4 regions of the Streptomyces sp. NBC_00203 genome follow, and region 3 is predicted to be linked to each of the others. Evidence: riboswitches for the same ligand, from Rfam matches in the RefSeq annotation. Region 3 holds a riboswitch; each other region holds the start of a gene.

What was found. Region 3 has a riboswitch for cyclic di-AMP ahead of OG975_RS41875 (peptidoglycan DD-metalloendopeptidase family protein). Riboswitches for the same ligand answer to the same signal wherever they lie in the genome.
Region 1: linked by a shared signal. The riboswitch ahead of OG975_RS06355 (C40 family peptidase) and the one ahead of OG975_RS41875 (peptidoglycan DD-metalloendopeptidase family protein) in region 3 are both predicted to bind cyclic di-AMP.
Region 2: linked by a shared signal. The riboswitch ahead of OG975_RS19650 (transglycosylase family protein) and the one ahead of OG975_RS41875 (peptidoglycan DD-metalloendopeptidase family protein) in region 3 are both predicted to bind cyclic di-AMP.
Region 4: linked by a shared signal. The riboswitch ahead of OG975_RS22780 (M23 family metallopeptidase) and the one ahead of OG975_RS41875 (peptidoglycan DD-metalloendopeptidase family protein) in region 3 are both predicted to bind cyclic di-AMP.

The regions. Positions count from the first base shown of each region.
Region 1 is NZ_CP108126.1:1,357,942-1,361,997, forward strand. Features, by position in the region: gene OG975_RS06350 (molybdopterin-dependent oxidoreductase) at 1-1,461, shown strand, start outside; cyclic di-AMP (ydaO/yuaA leader) riboswitch at 1,590-1,763, shown strand; gene OG975_RS06355 (C40 family peptidase) at 1,772-2,947, shown strand; gene OG975_RS06360 (RpiB/LacA/LacB family sugar-phosphate isomerase) at 2,999-3,445, opposite strand; gene OG975_RS06365 (alcohol dehydrogenase) at 3,508-4,056, opposite strand, start outside.
Region 2 is NZ_CP108126.1:4,371,182-4,375,237, reverse strand. Features, by position in the region: gene OG975_RS19660 (cytochrome P450) at 1-307, shown strand, start outside; gene OG975_RS19655 (transglycosylase family protein) at 515-1,540, shown strand; cyclic di-AMP (ydaO/yuaA leader) riboswitch at 1,724-1,903, shown strand; gene OG975_RS19650 (transglycosylase family protein) at 1,908-2,603, shown strand; gene eno (phosphopyruvate hydratase) at 2,972-4,056, shown strand, end outside.
Region 3 is NZ_CP108126.1:9,457,192-9,461,247, reverse strand. Features, by position in the region: gene OG975_RS41880 (Tat pathway signal sequence domain protein) at 1-1,246, opposite strand, end outside; gene OG975_RS41875 (peptidoglycan DD-metalloendopeptidase family protein) at 1,544-2,446, opposite strand; cyclic di-AMP (ydaO/yuaA leader) riboswitch at 2,451-2,607, opposite strand; gene OG975_RS41870 (alpha-galactosidase) at 2,910-4,056, opposite strand, start outside.
Region 4 is NZ_CP108126.1:5,080,211-5,084,266, reverse strand. Features, by position in the region: gene OG975_RS22785 (PP2C family protein-serine/threonine phosphatase) at 83-1,252, shown strand; cyclic di-AMP (ydaO/yuaA leader) riboswitch at 1,486-1,643, shown strand; gene OG975_RS22780 (M23 family metallopeptidase) at 1,655-2,695, shown strand; gene OG975_RS22775 (aldo/keto reductase) at 2,936-3,880, shown strand.

The DNA.
Region 1 (4,056 bases), 8.1 Mb from region 3:
CTGCTCCTGATCACCAGCACGTTCGGCGACGGAGACGCCCCCGACAACGGCTCCTCCTTCTGGGACTCCCTGGCCTCGCACGACACCCCGAGCCTTGCCGGCAGGCAGTACGCGGTCCTCGCCTTCGGCGACTCCTCCTACGCCGACTTCTGCGGGCACGGCCGCCGCCTGGACCAGCGCCTGGACGAGCTGGGCGCGGTACGTCTGGCGCCCCGCACGGACTGCGAACCGGACTACGAGCCCTCGGCGCGAGCCTGGCTGGACCAGGTCCTCACCGCGCTGACCCCCGCCCCCGTGGCGGCACCGGCACTCGCCCCCGCGCCCTCCCGGAGTGCACGGAAGCCCGCCCCGGTCACCGCACGCCTCACCGGCAACCGGCTGCTGAGCCGGCCGGGGGCGGGCAAAGAGGTACGGCGCTTCACCTTCGACACCGGCGACAGCGACGTACCGCTGGCGTACGAGGCCGGTGACGCACTCGGCATACGTCCCGTCAACCACCCCGAGCTGGTCGGCGAGTGGCTGGCCGTCACCGGCCTCGACCCGGCCGCCACCGTGGAGGTCGCGGGTGTCGGCGAGGTCGCTCTGCGCCAAGCCCTGGGCGAGCACCTGGACATCACCCGCATCACCCCCGACGTACTGCGCTTCATCAGCGAACGCGTCCATGACCCGCGCGAGTTGAAGAAACTGCTGCGTCCCGACAACAAGGACGAACTCGCGAAGTGGTGCTGGGGCCGGCAGACCGTCGACGTCCTCACCGAGCTTCCGGTGCGGGCCACCGCGCAGGAATGGACGGACGCGCTCAAGCGACTGCAACCGCGGCTGTACTCCATCTCGTCCAGCCCGCTCACCGATCCCCACCTGGTCTCGCTGACGGTGTCCGTCGTCCGCTGGGAGAACCTGCACGGCCGCCTGCGTCAGGGCGTGTGCTCCCCGTTCCTCGCGGACGCCGAACCGGACAGCCCGGTACCGGTCTTCGTCCAGCGGTCCCCCAGCTTCCGGCCGCCCACCGACCCCACCACGCCGATGGTGATGGTGGGCCCCGGCACCGGGGTCGCCCCCTTCATGGGCTTCCTCGACGAGCGACGCGCACTCGGCCACCACGGCCCCAACTGGCTGTTCTTCGGTGAACAGCACCGCGCCACCGACCACTACTACGAGGACGAACTCACCGCCCACCTCACCCACGGCACCCTCTCCCGCCTGGACACGGCCTTCTCCCGCGACCGGCGCACCAAGGTGTACGTCCAGGACCGCATGCGCGAGCACGGCCCCCAACTGTGGTCCTGGCTCCAGGACGGCGCCCACTTCTACGTCTGCGGTGACGCCTCCCGTATGGCCAAGGACGTCGACCGGGCGCTGCGCGACATCGCCGTCGTGCACGGCGGTCTGGGCGAGGACGGCGCCGCCGCGTTCGTCAAGCAGCTCGCGGCCGACAAACGCTACGTCCGCGATGTCTACTGAGGCAGCCAGTACGACGAAGGTCACAAATACATATCGGACACTTCGCGCTTCAACCTTCACGTGAGCCACACAAATTGGCTAGGTTGGCGACAGGCAACACGACTCCCTCCGGCGAACCTCGCCGGGTCGCGCGGCCTCCGCCGAATCCGGTGCGCCTCCGTGGCAGCCGGAGCCGGGGACCCAACCGAACTTGGGGTGAATCGGCCCAACTGCCCAGCAGGGCAAGGGCCGTAGGGCATACCTTCCGGAATCGTCCGCCCGAACCCGACAGCTAACTCGGTAGGCGGAACACGGAAGGAGCGCGTCTCCCATGGCGCCGGAACAAGCCACATCCCGCGCGGCGGACGGGCCTAGCCAAGAAGAGGTCCGGCAGCGGATCAGCGCCCTCTACGACCAGGCCGAGACCGCCACGGGGAACTACAACGCGACCCGCGCGACGTCCACGGGGACGCGGGGTCGCGTCAACCCGGCGGCCGACAACGGGCGCAGGCGCACCGATCCCGCCGTCGACGACGTGACCAGGCCGTGGTTCGACGTGGCGCGCACGCAGCTGGGTCCCACCGTGCCGGCCAGGCTCCCGGCCGACAGAACGCCGGCCCGCCCGGCGGAACGCCCGCAGAACGGACTCACCGACCGTGGGCGGCCGGCGGCCGGCCGACCCGTCCCGGAACTGACCGCCGGGCCTGTCGCGGAACTGACCGCTGGTCCCGCCGCCGGAAAGGCCGCCGGTCCTGTCGCGGAGTTGACCGCCAGGGCCGTCGCCGCGCTGCCGGCCGCACCGGAGACACGGCAGGAAGCCACCAAGGCCCTGCCCGCACCGGCCAACGAGCCCCGGCAGCCCTCGCTGAAGACCTCCAAGGAGCAGATTCAGCAGAAGCTCGCCAAGGCCCGCGACCTGCTCACCCAGCACATCGCCGCACAGCGGAGCACGCCCGTCGCCGCAATCGCCTCCCGGCCGGCCGAGGACGCGTGGCCCACCTCCGAGACGTGGGCCGACCGCCAGGCCGTACAGGAGTGGCAGACACAGCCATCGGCCGTCCTCGGCACAGACACCTCCATCGCCGCGGGCATGCTGCTCGACACGAACACGCCGTTCGGCGCGGACATCGCATCGGACTCGGAGTACGGCAGGAAGGCCGCGAGGGCAGTGGCCTTCGCCCGTGAACAGATCGGCAGACCGTGCGTCTGGGGCGCCACCGGACCGGGCTCGTACGACTGTTCCAGCCTGACCCAGGCCGCCTGGAAGACCGCCGGGGTCGCACTCCCGCGCACCGCGTACGAGCAGGCGGTCACCGGCACGGCGATCCCCTTCGCCAGTATCCGGCCCGGCGACCTGATCTTCTTCTACGGCGACGTCAGCCACGTCGGCCTCTACATCGGCGACGGCATGATGATCCACGCGCCGAGCCAGGGGGGCTACCTTCGCGAGGAGTCGATCTTCTTCGCCGGAGAGTCGGCGATCCACGGCGCGACACGGCCCGCCTGAAGCCCGGCAACGGGGTTGCGGGGTAGCGGGGTTCCACGGCCCTGGGGCCCGCTATCCGCCGAGGTCGAGGCGTGCGACATGGGCCACGTTCTCCCGGTCGTCGGCGTCCTCGCTGGCCCGGGCGGCGAACCAGGCGTCAAGGATCTCCTTGAGCAGCGGCTCGGACGTCAGCCGCAGGCTGAGCGCCAGCACATTGGCGTCGTTCCAGCGGCGGGCGCCGTCCGCCGTGTACGCGTCCGTGCACAGGGCCGCTCGTACCCCTGGCACCTTGTTCGCGGCGATCGACGCGCCCGTGCCGGTCCAGCAGCACACGATCGCCTGGTCCGACGTCCCGGCGGCGACCTCCCGGGCCGCCGCCTCCGAGCACGCCGCCCACCGCGCGTCGTCCCCGGGGCGCAGCGCCCCATGCGTCCGCACCTCGTGGCCACGGCTGCGCAGCTCCGCGACAAGGGAGCGGGCCACGGGTTCGTCCATGTCCGAGGAGACGGAGATCCGCATGTCTGGGAGACTACCCAGCGGTTGGGCTCGCGTCCTGCGGGTGTGCGACTGGGGCGCGTACGTCAGCGGGTGGTGAGCACCATCCGGAAGCGGGCGGTGCCGGAGAGCATCTTCTGATACGCCTCGTCGGCCTGGTCCAGCGGCACGGTCTCGACCGTCGGGCGGATGCCGTGCAGGGCGCTGAACGCCATGGTGTCCTGCACATCCTGCGCGGTGCCGGACGAATGGCCGCGGACGATCCTGCCCTTCATGAGCAGCTGGATCGGGTTGATCCCCAGCGGCTCGGGAGCCGCCCCGATGACCACCAGCTCACCACGGTGCGACAGCCCGTCCACGGTCGCCGTGATGGCATCGGAACTGCCGGCGGTGGCCAGCACGGCCTTGGCACCGCCGAGAGACTGCAGGGCGTCCCCGACGGGGACGTCTCCCGTACTGTCGATGTAGTGGTGAGCGCCGAGATTCTTGGCGAAGTCGGCCTTGCCGGCTCCCCGGGCGATCGCCACCGTCTCGAAGCCCATGGCGACCGCGTACTGCACCCCCAGGTGGCCGAGTCCGCCGATGCCGAGTACGGCGACCAGATCGCCCGGCTGGGCGGAGCTGCGCCGCAGCCC
Region 2 (4,056 bases), 5.1 Mb from region 3:
CATCGCGCCCGGCGACCCCGTCCTCGTCGTACTGGCGGCTGCGGACCGTGACCCCGAGCGGTTCGAGCAGCCGGACACGCTCGACCTCTCGCGGCGTGACAATCAGCACCTCGGGTACGGCCACGGCATCCACTACTGTCTCGGCGCGCCGCTCGCCCGCCTGGAGGGGCAGACCGCGCTCGCCACGCTGCTCACCCGTCTCCCCGATCTCCAACTCGCGGGAGATTCTGCCGATTTGCGCTGGCGTGGCGGGCTCATTATGCGGGGATTGCGCACGCTTCCCGTGGAGTTCACACCAGGTCGGTAGGCATGCCGGAGGACGGCCCTCCGGTGTGCCGGACAACGGGCGCCCACCTGCGAAAAGGTGACGGTCCCTCAACTCCGTGATCTTCACGTGATCTGTGCTGCATCGACTTGTGACAAGCGTTCGAGTGCGGATACGTTCGATCACCAACGCGGCCCGCCTATCGCAGTGGCCGCTGTTGTCACTTGCTGTCACTCGAAAGGCTTCCGCATGCTCTCCGGGAACGGCCGTCATCGTCGCCCGCGTCAGGCCCCGGCCCTCATCGTTGCCGCAGGGGTGACCGGATCGGCGATCGCGATCCCGTTGCTCGGCGCCACCAGTGCGAGCGCGGCCGACGGCACCACGTGGGACCGGGTCGCGGAGTGCGAGAGCGCGGGATCGTGGAGCGCGAACGACGGGAACGGGTACTACGGCGGGCTGCAGTTGACCCAGGAGACCTGGGAGTCGTACGGCGGCACCCTGTACGCCCCGAGCGCCGACCAGGCCAGCCGCTCGCAGCAGATAGCCATCGCCGAGAAGATCCTCGACGACCAGGGCCTCGCCGCCTGGCCCACCTGTGGACCGCTCTCCGGGCTCAGCAAGCACTCGGGCTCCGTCGAGGTCGACACGGGCGTGGCGGACGACTCGTCGAGTTCCTCCGACTCCTCCGACTCCTCCGACTCCTCGGGCTCCTCCGGCTCGTCCGATTCCTCCAGCTCCTCGGAGTCGTCCGGTTTGTCGGACTCGTCATCCTCGTCCAGTTCATCTGATTCATCCTCATCATCCGACTCCTCCCCGGATGCGGCCAAGAACACGACGAAGTCCGACACCTCCTCCGGCGACAGTGATTCTCAGGATTCCGACAGCTCGGACACAGAGACGGCGAAGAGTGACGACTCGGACAAGTCCGGGCAGAACGGCGACTCTTCGAGTGCGTCCGACAGTGCGACGACCGGTGCCGGACGTCACCGTGGTGACACCGCCGACGAGGGTGTGACGGAGGACGTGACCGACGGCCGTACGGACAGCGCTTCCGGGCGGCATGCCTCGCGCGGCTCCAGCGCCTCGCGCGACGCCGCCGACGGCTCGTACGTCGTCCGCACCGGAGACAGTCTCTGGACGATCGCCGATGCCCTTGACCTCGAAGGCGGATGGGCCGGGCTGTACGCCGAGAACAAGAAGACGATCGGCACCGATCCTGACCTCATCGTGCCCGGTCAGAGCCTTGCAGTTGGTGCTGAATCGGGCGAAAAGTAGCGGGAGTTCGCGTCACGGTTCGCTGCGGAATGTCCGGTTTGGTGAGAGTGAGACATGAGTCTCAGAAGCCCTGATCGTCTTTGAAATTCCGGGTATCGACTGCTTACGGTCGTGACCGCTCGCCACAGCGGGCCCCGACGGTTGCAACGCCGAATCCTGCCAACGGCCGTACGGGAACAGTCGTCGCGTCAAGCGCCGTAGGCAGGAGCGGGGGACCCAAGGTAAGCGCCGCGCCCGGTAGTTCACCGGGAGTGGCTTGGGGTGAAGCCGTACGTCCGACGTCGTGAAGACGGAGGCCGTACGACCGGGCACTCACCCGCCCGAACCCGACAGCTCACCTCGCAGGCGTCGGTGAGGGGATCACTCCATGCTGTTTTCCAGCAAGGGCAAGCACCGCCGCCCGTCCAAGGCCGCCCGTGTCGCCACGCTCGCCGGCGTCACCGGTGTCGCCATCGCCGCCCCGCTGATGGCGGCCGGCAACGCCTCCGCCGCGACCGCGTCCGAGTGGGACACCGTCGCCCAGTGCGAGTCCGGCGGCAACTGGTCCATCAACACCGGCAACGGCTACTACGGCGGCCTGCAGTTCTCGGCCTCCACCTGGGCGGCGTACGGCGGCACCGCCTACGCCTCCACCGCCAACCTGGCGTCCAAGTCGGAGCAGATCACCATCGGTGAGAAGGTCCTCGCCGCGCAGGGCAAGGGTGCCTGGCCGACCTGCGGCACGGGCCTGTCCAGCGCCGCGTACACCGGTGGGACGACCTCCAGCTCGTCCAGCGCCTCGACCACCCCGTCGAGCACCACCACCTCCACCACCCGGACGACGGAGCAGCCCGCCTCCCGTTCCGCGGAGCGCCCGGCCGCCACGAAGACCGTCACCACCCCGACCGGCAAGAAGGTCAAGAAGGGTGACGGCGAGTACAAGGTCGTCAAGGGTGACTCCCTCAGCTCGATCGCCGAGAAGAAGCACGTCAAGGGTGGCTGGCAGCAACTGTTCGAGCTGAACAAGGACATCGTCGACGACGCCGACTTCATCTACCCGGGTCAGCAGCTTCACCTGAGCTGACAACGGTTCGCGGCTGACGCCTGTCGACGGCTCTCGGCGGAAAGCTGACAACGGGCTCGCAGCTGAACCACAGTCCTCTCCTATACGCGGTCTCCATAGTGGAGGCCTCGTGAGGGTCCCCCCGTCCCCACGGGCTCCCCGCTCCGGTGCGTCTTCCCCCGTACGCACCGGGGCGGGGCTTTTTTATGTACGGGTTCATGTACGGGTTCATGTGCGGGGCCGCAGGTTTTTGTTCCGTTCGGAAACAATTTACTCTCGGTTCTGCCCAAGGGGTGGGCGACCGGCTGGCCGATCCCCCCGGGGCGGTTAGGCTCATGTCGCGGCGCCATCACAGGTTCCGCGTTACCCGCGTCACATCCCAGAAGGAGATGCTCGTGCCGTCCATCGACGTCGTCGTAGCCCGGGAAATCCTGGACTCCCGAGGCAACCCCACGGTCGAGGTCGAGGTCGGCCTCGACGACGGCAGCACCGGTCGTGCCGCCGTCCCGTCCGGTGCCTCCACGGGTGCCTTCGAAGCCATCGAGCTCCGCGACGGTGACCCCAACCGTTACCAGGGCAAGGGTGTCGAGAAGGCCGTCCTCGCCGTCATCGAGCAGATCGGCCCGGAGCTCGTCGGTTACGACGCCACCGAGCAGCGCCTGATCGACCAGGCCATGTTCGACCTGGACGCCACCGACAACAAGGGCTCGCTCGGCGCCAACGCCATCCTCGGCGTCTCGCTCGCCGTCGCGCACGCCGCCTCCGAGGCGTCCGACCTCCCGCTCTTCCGCTACCTGGGCGGCCCGAACGCGCACCTGCTGCCCGTTCCGATGATGAACATCCTGAACGGCGGGTCGCACGCCGACTCGAACGTGGACATCCAGGAGTTCATGATCGCCCCGATCGGCGCGGAGTCCTTCTCCGAGGCGCTGCGCTGGGGCGCCGAGGTCTACCACACCCTCAAGAAGGTGCTGAAGACCAAGGGCCTGTCCACGGGCCTCGGCGACGAGGGCGGCTTCGCCCCGAACCTGGAGTCCAACCGCGCCGCGCTCGACCTCATCATCGAGGCCATCAAGCAGGCCGGTTACGTCCCCGGCGAGCAGATCGCGCTCGCGCTCGACGTCGCCGCGTCCGAGTTCTACAAGGACGGCAAGTACGAGTTCGAGGGCAAGTCCCGCTCGGCCGCCGAGATGACCGAGTACTACGAGGAGCTCGTCTCCGCGTACCCGCTCGTCTCCATCGAGGACCCGCTGTACGAGGACGACTGGGCCGGCTGGAAGGTCATCACCGACAAGCTGGGCGACAAGGTCCAGATCGTCGGCGACGACCTCTTCGTCACCAACCCGGAGCGCCTGGCCCGTGGCATCGAGGAGGGCTCCGCGAACGCCCTGCTCGTCAAGGTGAACCAGATCGGCTCGCTGACCGAGACCCTGGACGCCGTCGAGATGGCCCAGCGCAACGGCTTCAAGTGCAT
Region 3 (4,056 bases):
TGTCCGTGGCGGCGCCCCTGATGTCGAGCTGCGTGGGGTGCCGTTGCCAGAAGTCCCGCAGCCCGAAGGAGAGTCCGCCGCTCGGGCCGCCGACATGGCCGAAGCCACCGGCCCGCCGTCCTGCCGCGGCCTGGATCCAGCCGTGTCCGTCCTTGGTGCGCTTGCGGATCACATAGCCGTCGGCCGTCGGCTGGGTGAGCGTGAAGTCGCCCCACCGCGGGATGTACGCGAGGCGGCTCGACACGCGGGTGTCCCAGGTCGAGGTGTCGGGCAGCTTCTCGCCGGCGATCTGCGCGGTGCGCACCGCCTCGCCGGGATCCCTGCGCAGTCCCGTGACGCCCTGGACCGCCTCGCTGAAGAGACCCCCGCCGGAGTCGGCGAGGCGGATGTGGCGGTCGTACGGCTGATCGTTCAGCGGCACGGAGAAGCGGACACCGAGGCCTCGCAGGAAGTCGCCGTCCGCCTTGCCCGGCTCCTGCTCGCCGTCCCAGACGAAGGAGTGCACCAGCCGGAAGGACTCGGCACCGGCGTGGAAGGAGAAACGCAGCACGAAGGGCAGCCAGCCCCGGCCGCCGCGCCGGTGCCTGCCCTCGACCCGGATGACGGCGCGGACCGGCCCGTCCTGCTCGACCTCGGTCTTCTCGATCCGGCCCGTGAAGTCCTCCGTCGCGACGCCGTCACGCAGCGAACCCTGGCGCAGGGCGACCAGCCGTCCGTCCCGGGCGATCTCGGCCGCGCCACGTCGGACACTGCGTACGACGGTGTCGGAGCCCTTCGCGCCGAAGGCCACCGTGATGACACCGGTCGACACCTCGATCCGGCCGCCGGAGCGGGTGACTCTCAGCTGCTGCGAGGGAGCCGCCGGGGTACCCGCGGAGAGTTTGTACGTCTCGGCCTTGGGCGCGCCCGGCGCGATGGCGTGCGCCGTCCACTTCACCGAGCCGTCGGGCCAGTGGCCGGTGACCCAGCTCTGCACGGGCACCTCGTCGCCGGAGGCGGTGGCCAGCCGGAACGTCTGGTCGGGCTGGTGGGTGCCACGGGACCAGGGCACACCCCAGACGGTGCCCGCGTGGGTGGCGGGCGCCGTGCCCTCCAGCCAGTGCAACTCGGTGTCGCCCCCGGCTGACGGCGCGGCGGCGGCACCGCGGGAGAGCGCCCAGGAGAACGGGGTGGTGGCGGCCGCGGCTGCGGCGCCCTTGATGACGGTGCGTCGGTCGACGCCGGGCACAGGGACCTCCGAAGGCATAGAAAGCGCTTGCGGAGATCACTGTGGGGCCACTGTCGCACGCCTGTCGATACCTCGTGCAGGCATGCCACAGGACCGCAATGTGCCGATCATGAATCGCTCACGAAAGACCAAAGGCCGGACCCCGGGGATCGTGGGGTCCGGCCTTTGGCTGCTGTCCTGCCTTGGGGAGCAGGGAGTCCTGCCGTGGGGAGCAGGGAGGCGTGCCCTGGAGGGCACGTGGTCTGCCTTGGGGGGCAGGGAGTCGTGCCCTGGAGGCACATGGTCCGCCTTGGGGGGCGGCAGGGGGGGAAGGCGTCAGCCGACGGCGACACCGTGCGAGCGCAGGTACGCGACCGGGTCCACGTCCGAGCCGTAGTTCGGGGTGGTGCGGATCTCGAAGTGCAGGTGCGGTCCGGTGACGTTGCCGGTCGCGCCCGAGAGGCCGATCTGCTGGCCCTCGGTCACGGTCTGGCCCGCCGAGACGGAGAGCGCGGACATGTGGGCGTACTGGGAGTACTGGCCGTCGGCGTGCTGGATGACGACCTGGTTGCCGTACGCGCCGCCCCAGCCGGCCGAGACGACGGTGCCCGCGGCGATGGCCTTGATCGTGGTGCCGGTCGGGACCACGAAGTCCACGCCGGTGTGGTAACCGCTGGACCACATGCTGCCCGCCACCTTGTAGCCGGTGCCGACGGTGGCGCCCTCGACCGGCAGGGTGTAGCCGGAACTGTTGCTGGTGGAGGCGGTGTTGGCGGCCGGGGTGGCCGTGGCGGTGTCCGCGGCCGACGTCGTCGTCTTGGCCGACGAAGGCGTCGTCTTGGCGGACGACCGGGTGGCGCTGCCGGACGCGGCCTTCTTGCCGATCGTCAGCTTCAGACCGGGGTGGATCAGCGACGGGTCGCTGCCGACGGCCGAGCGGTTGTCGGAGTAGAGCTTCTTCCAGCCGCCGCTGACGTTCTGCTCGTCGGCGATCTTGGAGAGGTAGTCGCCGGCCTTCACCGCGTAGGTCTTCGTCCCGGCCGCCTTCTTGGCGGCGGCGGGAGCGGCGGTGGCGGCCTTCTCGGGGGTCTTCGCGACGGTGGCCGTCGGGGTCGCGGCATGGGCGCCGGTGGCCCCCATCAGAGGCAGCGCGAGCGCGGCGCCGCCGGTTCCGGCCACGGCGATCGAGCGGGTGAAACGCTGGGACTTGGGGCGGCGGTGCTTACCCTTCGCGGGCATGACGAGTTCCTCTCCGGCGCCTGCGGGGTGAGCTGTCGGGTGCGGGCTGGAGATGCCCGGCCGTGCTGCTGCGCGGCTGTACCCCTAGCCGTTCCGGAGACCGGAACAGGCACGGAACCTGTGGGTCCCCCGCTCCTGCCGTGTACGGGTGAGTGTGCGGGTTCCGGGCGGCGGCAGGATTGGGCGTCCGTCCGGATTGGGGCCGAACGTAGGCGAGATGAGAGCGCGGCGACAACCATGTGCCTTTTCTGTACGTCCGCCCTTCTTGATCCACGCCGGAATTCCGGTCACCCTCCGTGGATCGACGATCTTCCCGGCCCCTCAACCCGCCCGGGAATTCGGGCATGTTGCGAAATAGGGGTCGCAACACATCGTCACGAATATGACGCTGCTCACGCACCTCGACCCACGATGCTTTATTCCAGGGCCAGTTGGAATGAAGCCGTTAATTCGGACAGAACAGTCACATGCGACGCAGCCGGATAACTGCCGCATCGAGATCCCCGCGCAGCCCCGTCCGCACCCCGTGATGCAGCAGCACCGCACCCCGGTGCACTTCGCCCGTTTCGCGGCACTCATACGCTTGTGTCGGGTCGAGCCCGCGAAGCCGCAGCGGGGCGACCGGCTCGCCGTACCGCTGGGCCTGGAGCCAGGCGAGGACGACGGTCTCGTCGCCGTGGACGTACTGCACCGCGCTCAGCCCGCCCTCCGGGGGCCGCAACCGGTAGAGGTCGCCGCGTTGGACGACGGGGCGGATCTCCTTGTAGAGATCCACCCAGCCCCGCGCCTCGACGAGCTCCTCCTCGCTCCACTCGGCCAGGTCTCCGCCGACGCCGAGCACCCCGGCCATGGCGCTCACAAAGCGGAAGCGCAGCGAGCTGACCCGCCCGTTGAGCTGCGTGTTCGGGCTGTCCGTGACCCAGGCGGCCATGATCCGGGCCGGGTGGATCTGACCGAAGCCGTGCTGGATGGCGAGCCGGTCGAGCGGGTCGGTGTTGTCGGAGGTCCACACCTGGTCCGTACGCGCCATGACGCCGAGGTCGATGCGGCCGCCACCGCCCGAGCACGACTCGAAGGCGACCTCGGGGTGCGCGGCCCGCAACCGGTCGAGAAGGGCGTACAGGGCGTCCACGTGCTCGACCCACAGCTTCTGCGGGTAGCGCTCGCCGGGCCAGCCGGCGTCCGTGAAGCAACGGTTGAAGTCCCACTTCACATAGTCGATCGGCGCACTGGAGAGCAGGCCGTCGAGCTGGCCCCACAGGTACTCCTGGACGTCCGGGCGGGCGAGGTTCAGTACGAGCTGATTGCGGTACTCCGTCCTGGTTCGCCCTGGCTGGAACTGCACCCAGTCCGGGTGGGCGCGATACAGCTCGCTGTCCGGATTGACCATCTCCGGCTCGACCCAGATACCGAACTGCATCCCGAGCCCGTGCACGTAGTCGCCGAGCGGCTTGAGCCCCGCCGGGAAGCGGTCCGGGTTGGGGGTCCAGTCGCCGAGCCCGGCGCGATCGCTGGTCCGCGTCCCGAACCAGCCGTCGTCGACCACGAACAGCTCGACCCCCATCGCCGCGGCCCGCCGCGCCAGCACCCCCTGCTGGTCCTCGGAGATG
Region 4 (4,056 bases), 4.4 Mb from region 3:
CGAGTTCCGGCCCTTGGTGTATGAGGACCCGCGTCCCACGTCCCCCGGTCGGTCCACACCGCTCGCCCCCACCCCCCACTCCATGAACCCTGAACGAGTGGGGCAGCAAGCAGACGAGCAGCGGACCGACAGCCCCGTCCCGCCGGACCCGGCCCGCCGCAGGATCTCGTACGCACGGGCCTTCGTCCGGACACTCCCCGCACTGCTCATCGCCGTCGGAGCCGTCTACGACTACGTCACCCCGTCGGACTTCACCGCGGCCCCCCTCTTCACGGCCGCTCCCCTCGTGGCCGCGCCTCTGTACTCGCCGCTCGGCACCGTCCTCACCGGCATCCTCACCATCGCCGCCGTCCTCGCGGTCCACCTCAAGCTCGACATCGTCCTGAACGTCGACTCGGTCACCGAAATGGCCACCGTGGCCACGGCCGCCGTCCTGGCCGTGCTCATCAACATCCTCGTCCGCCGCAGCGACGAACGGCTCGCCTCGGTCCGGGAGATCGCCGAGTCCATGCAGCGCGCGGTGCTGCCGGAGCCCGAGGAGCGGATCGGCGGACTGGAGGTCGCGGCGCGGTACGAGGCGGCGCAGGCGGACGCGTTCATCGGCGGCGACCTGTACGCGGTGCAGGACTCCCCGCACGGCGTACGGCTGGTGGTGGGCGACGTACGCGGGAAGGGGATGGGCGCGGTGGCCGCCGTGGCTGTGGTGATCGGGGCGTTCCGGGAGGCGGCCGAGCAGGAGGCGACGCTGGAGGAGGTCGCCTGCCGTCTTGAGCGGGCGCTGGCCCGCGAAGGGACCCGGCGGGACGGGCTGGACGCCTTCGAGGGGTTCACGACGGCCGTACTCGCGGAGATCCCGCACGGCGCGGACGTCGTACGGATCGTCAACCGCGGCCATCCCCCGCCGCTGCTCCTGCACGCGGACGGCACGCTCGTCGCGCTCGCCACCGAGGATCCCGCGCTGCCGCTCGGCATGGGCGAGTTGGGCACCTGGCCCGACCGGGCGATGGCGGCCGGATTCCCGAGGGGAGCCACGTTGCTCCTCCACACCGACGGCCTGTCCGAGTCCCGCGACGACCGCGGGGAGTTCTACGATCCCGCCCCGCGTCTCGTCGGCCGCGCCTTCCCCGGGCCCGACGCCCTGCTGACCGCCCTCGCCGAGGAGGTCCGCCGGCACACGGGCGGCGCCCTGACGGACGACATGGCGCTGCTCGCCGTACGGCGTCCCGGGGAGGCCACTGAGGGGCTTTCTTGATCGTTGTCACGAGGGGTGATCGGGCAGTGCCCCTCCGCATAACAACTGACACACCGTCAACTGAATCGACGTTTATGGAACGTGGTCAACTCGCCCGGTTTACGCCGGTGGTGACCCCAAAGTCCTGGCCAAAAGCGTTAACGATCAGTCCGAACAGCTTGGAATCCGGTACCCGGGTCTATTAACGTTCGATAACGCAGCGCGGTCGTCCCAGCCGTCACAAGAGATGGCTCCGTGCGCACGCGCCGAATCCCGCAAGGGAACCGGGGAACCACCAACTTGGGGTGAATCGAGCGTATTCCGTCGTGGGAACACGACAGGTATACGCGCGTAGGAGACCTTCCTGCTCCGAACCCGTCAGCTAACCCGGTAGGCGAGAAGGAAGGAAAGGAGTGCGCCCACGTGGCGTCCAACCGGCCTGCCCAGCCAACCTCGTTCGCGCCGAACGACACACAGCCCTTCGGCTACGCCTACGGCAACGACGAGGGGCCTTGGGAGGAGTGGAACCCCACTGAGGATTCCGTCCGTCCCGTTCGCGGCCGGCACCGCGTCAGCAAGCAGCGCGGTGGGGGACTCGCCCGCAGCTCCACGGTTCTCGGCGTCGGCGTCATAGCCGCAGTGGGTGCGGGTGGCATGGCCACCGCCGCGCCCGGCAAGCCGCCGGTTTCGATCTCGCTGCCCGACCTGTCGTCGGTCACCGAATCGGCCAAGGCCCTGATATCCGACGGCGGTTCCGCTACGCCCAAGGGCTCTTCCACCCCGCTCACCAGCGCCGGCCTGACCAGCACCGACACCGCGCAGGGCAGCACCGACGCGGGTGAGGCGCTGCGCGCCCGCATCATCCAGCAGGCCGAGTCGCAGCAGGACCAGGTCGACAGCGCGGCCCAGCAGGCCGCCGAGGCCGCCGCCGCGAAGCAGGCCGTCGCGCTCGCCGCCAAGCAGCAGGACGACGCCGAGGCCAAGGCCGCCGCCGCCAAGAAGAAGGCGGACGAGGCAGCCAAGCAGGCCGCCGAGGCCAAGCGTCTCGCCGAGCTCGCCAAGAGCTACTCGCTGCCCACCTCCTCGTACACGCTGACCGGGCGCTTCGGTGACGCCGGCTCCATGTGGTCCTCCGGCTACCACACGGGCCTCGACTTCGCCGCGCCCACCGGCACGCTGATCAAGGCGATCCACAGCGGCACCGTCACCGAGGCGGGCTGGGCGGGCGCGTACGGCTACCGCACGATCCTCACCCTCGACGACGGTACGGAGCTGTGGTTCTGCCACCAGTCGTCGATCAGCGTCAGCGTGGGGCAGAAGGTCGCCACGGGTGACGTCATCGGGCGGGTGGGCGCGACGGGCAATGTCACCGGGCCGCACCTGCACCTGGAGGTCCACCCCGACGGCGCCGCCACCGCGATCGACCCGATGACGTGGCTGCGCAGCAAGGGGCTCAATCCCTGAGGCCGGTTCCGGTTCCGGTTCCTTTTGAGGCCGGCTTCTCTTGAGGCCGGCTTCTTCTGAGGCCGGCTTCTTCTGAGACCAGCTCCTCTTGAGGTCGGCATCTCCTGGGGTCGGCTTCTTTTGAGGCCGGCGTGGTTTCTTCCTGGTCCCCGGCGGTCCTGACGACAACCCCCCGACGTCAGGGCTGCCGGTCCGGTCTGTGTGGAATACAGCCATCCGGTGCGGGCGTTGAAGCTGATCATGACTTCTCTCCGCAAGCTTGGCTCGTCCGACCTCGAGGTCTTCCCGCTCTCCCTCGGCGGCAACGTCTTCGGCTGGACCGCCGACGAGGCGCAGTCCTTCGCCGTGCTCGACGCGTACGCGGCCGCCGGCGGCAACTTCCTCGACACCGCCGACTCGTACTCGTCATGGGGCGAGGGCAACAAGGGCGGCGAGTCCGAGACCATCATCGGCAAGTGGCTCAAGGCGCGCGGGAACCGCTCCGACGTCGTGGTCGCCACCAAGGTCAGCCAGCACCCCGAGTTCCCGGGGCTGTCCGGCGCCAATATCAAGGCCGCGGCCGAGGCGTCCCTGCGCCGCCTGGACACCGACCACATCGACCTCTACTACACGCACTTCGACCAGCCGGAGGTGCTGGTCGAGGAGATCATCGGTGCGCTCGACGAACTTGTGAAGGCCGGCAAGGTGCGCCACATCGCCGCCTCCAACATCTCGCCCGAGCGGCTCCAGGAGTCCCTGGAGTTCTCCGACCGTGAGGGCCTCGCGCGGTACGTCGCCCTCCAGCCGCACTACAACCTCGTCTCGCGCGACACCTACGAGGGCTCGCTCCAGGGGGTTGCCTCCCGCACCGGCCTTGCCGCCGTCCCGTACTTCGCGCTCGCCTCCGGCTTCCTCACCGGCAAGTACCGCCCGGGCGCGACGGTCGACTCGCCTCGCTCCGCGGGCGCGGGCCGCCACCTCGACTCCGAGCGCGGTGTCCGGGTCCTGGCCGCCCTCGACGAGGTCGCCCAGGCCCACGAGGTTCCGGTGGCCACGGTCGCCCTGGCGTGGCTGGCCGCTCAGCCGACGGTCGCGGCGCCGATTGCTTCGGCTCGGACGGTGGAGCAGCTGCCGGCGCTGCTGGGGGTGGCGGACCTGGTCCTGACGGACGGCGACCTCGGGAAGCTGACGGAGGCCTCGGCGTAGCGGCTGCCGGGTTTCTTCGCCCCCGCCGCCCCTACCCGTCCCATCCCTCTGGGGCTCCGCCCCAGACCCCGTAGGCCGGTTCCTTGGCTGGGGGTGGGTGGGGGCTGGTCGCGCAGTTCCCCGCGCCCCTAAGGCGCGGGGCTGCGCCCCGCGATCCCACGCCCGCCCCCAAGTTC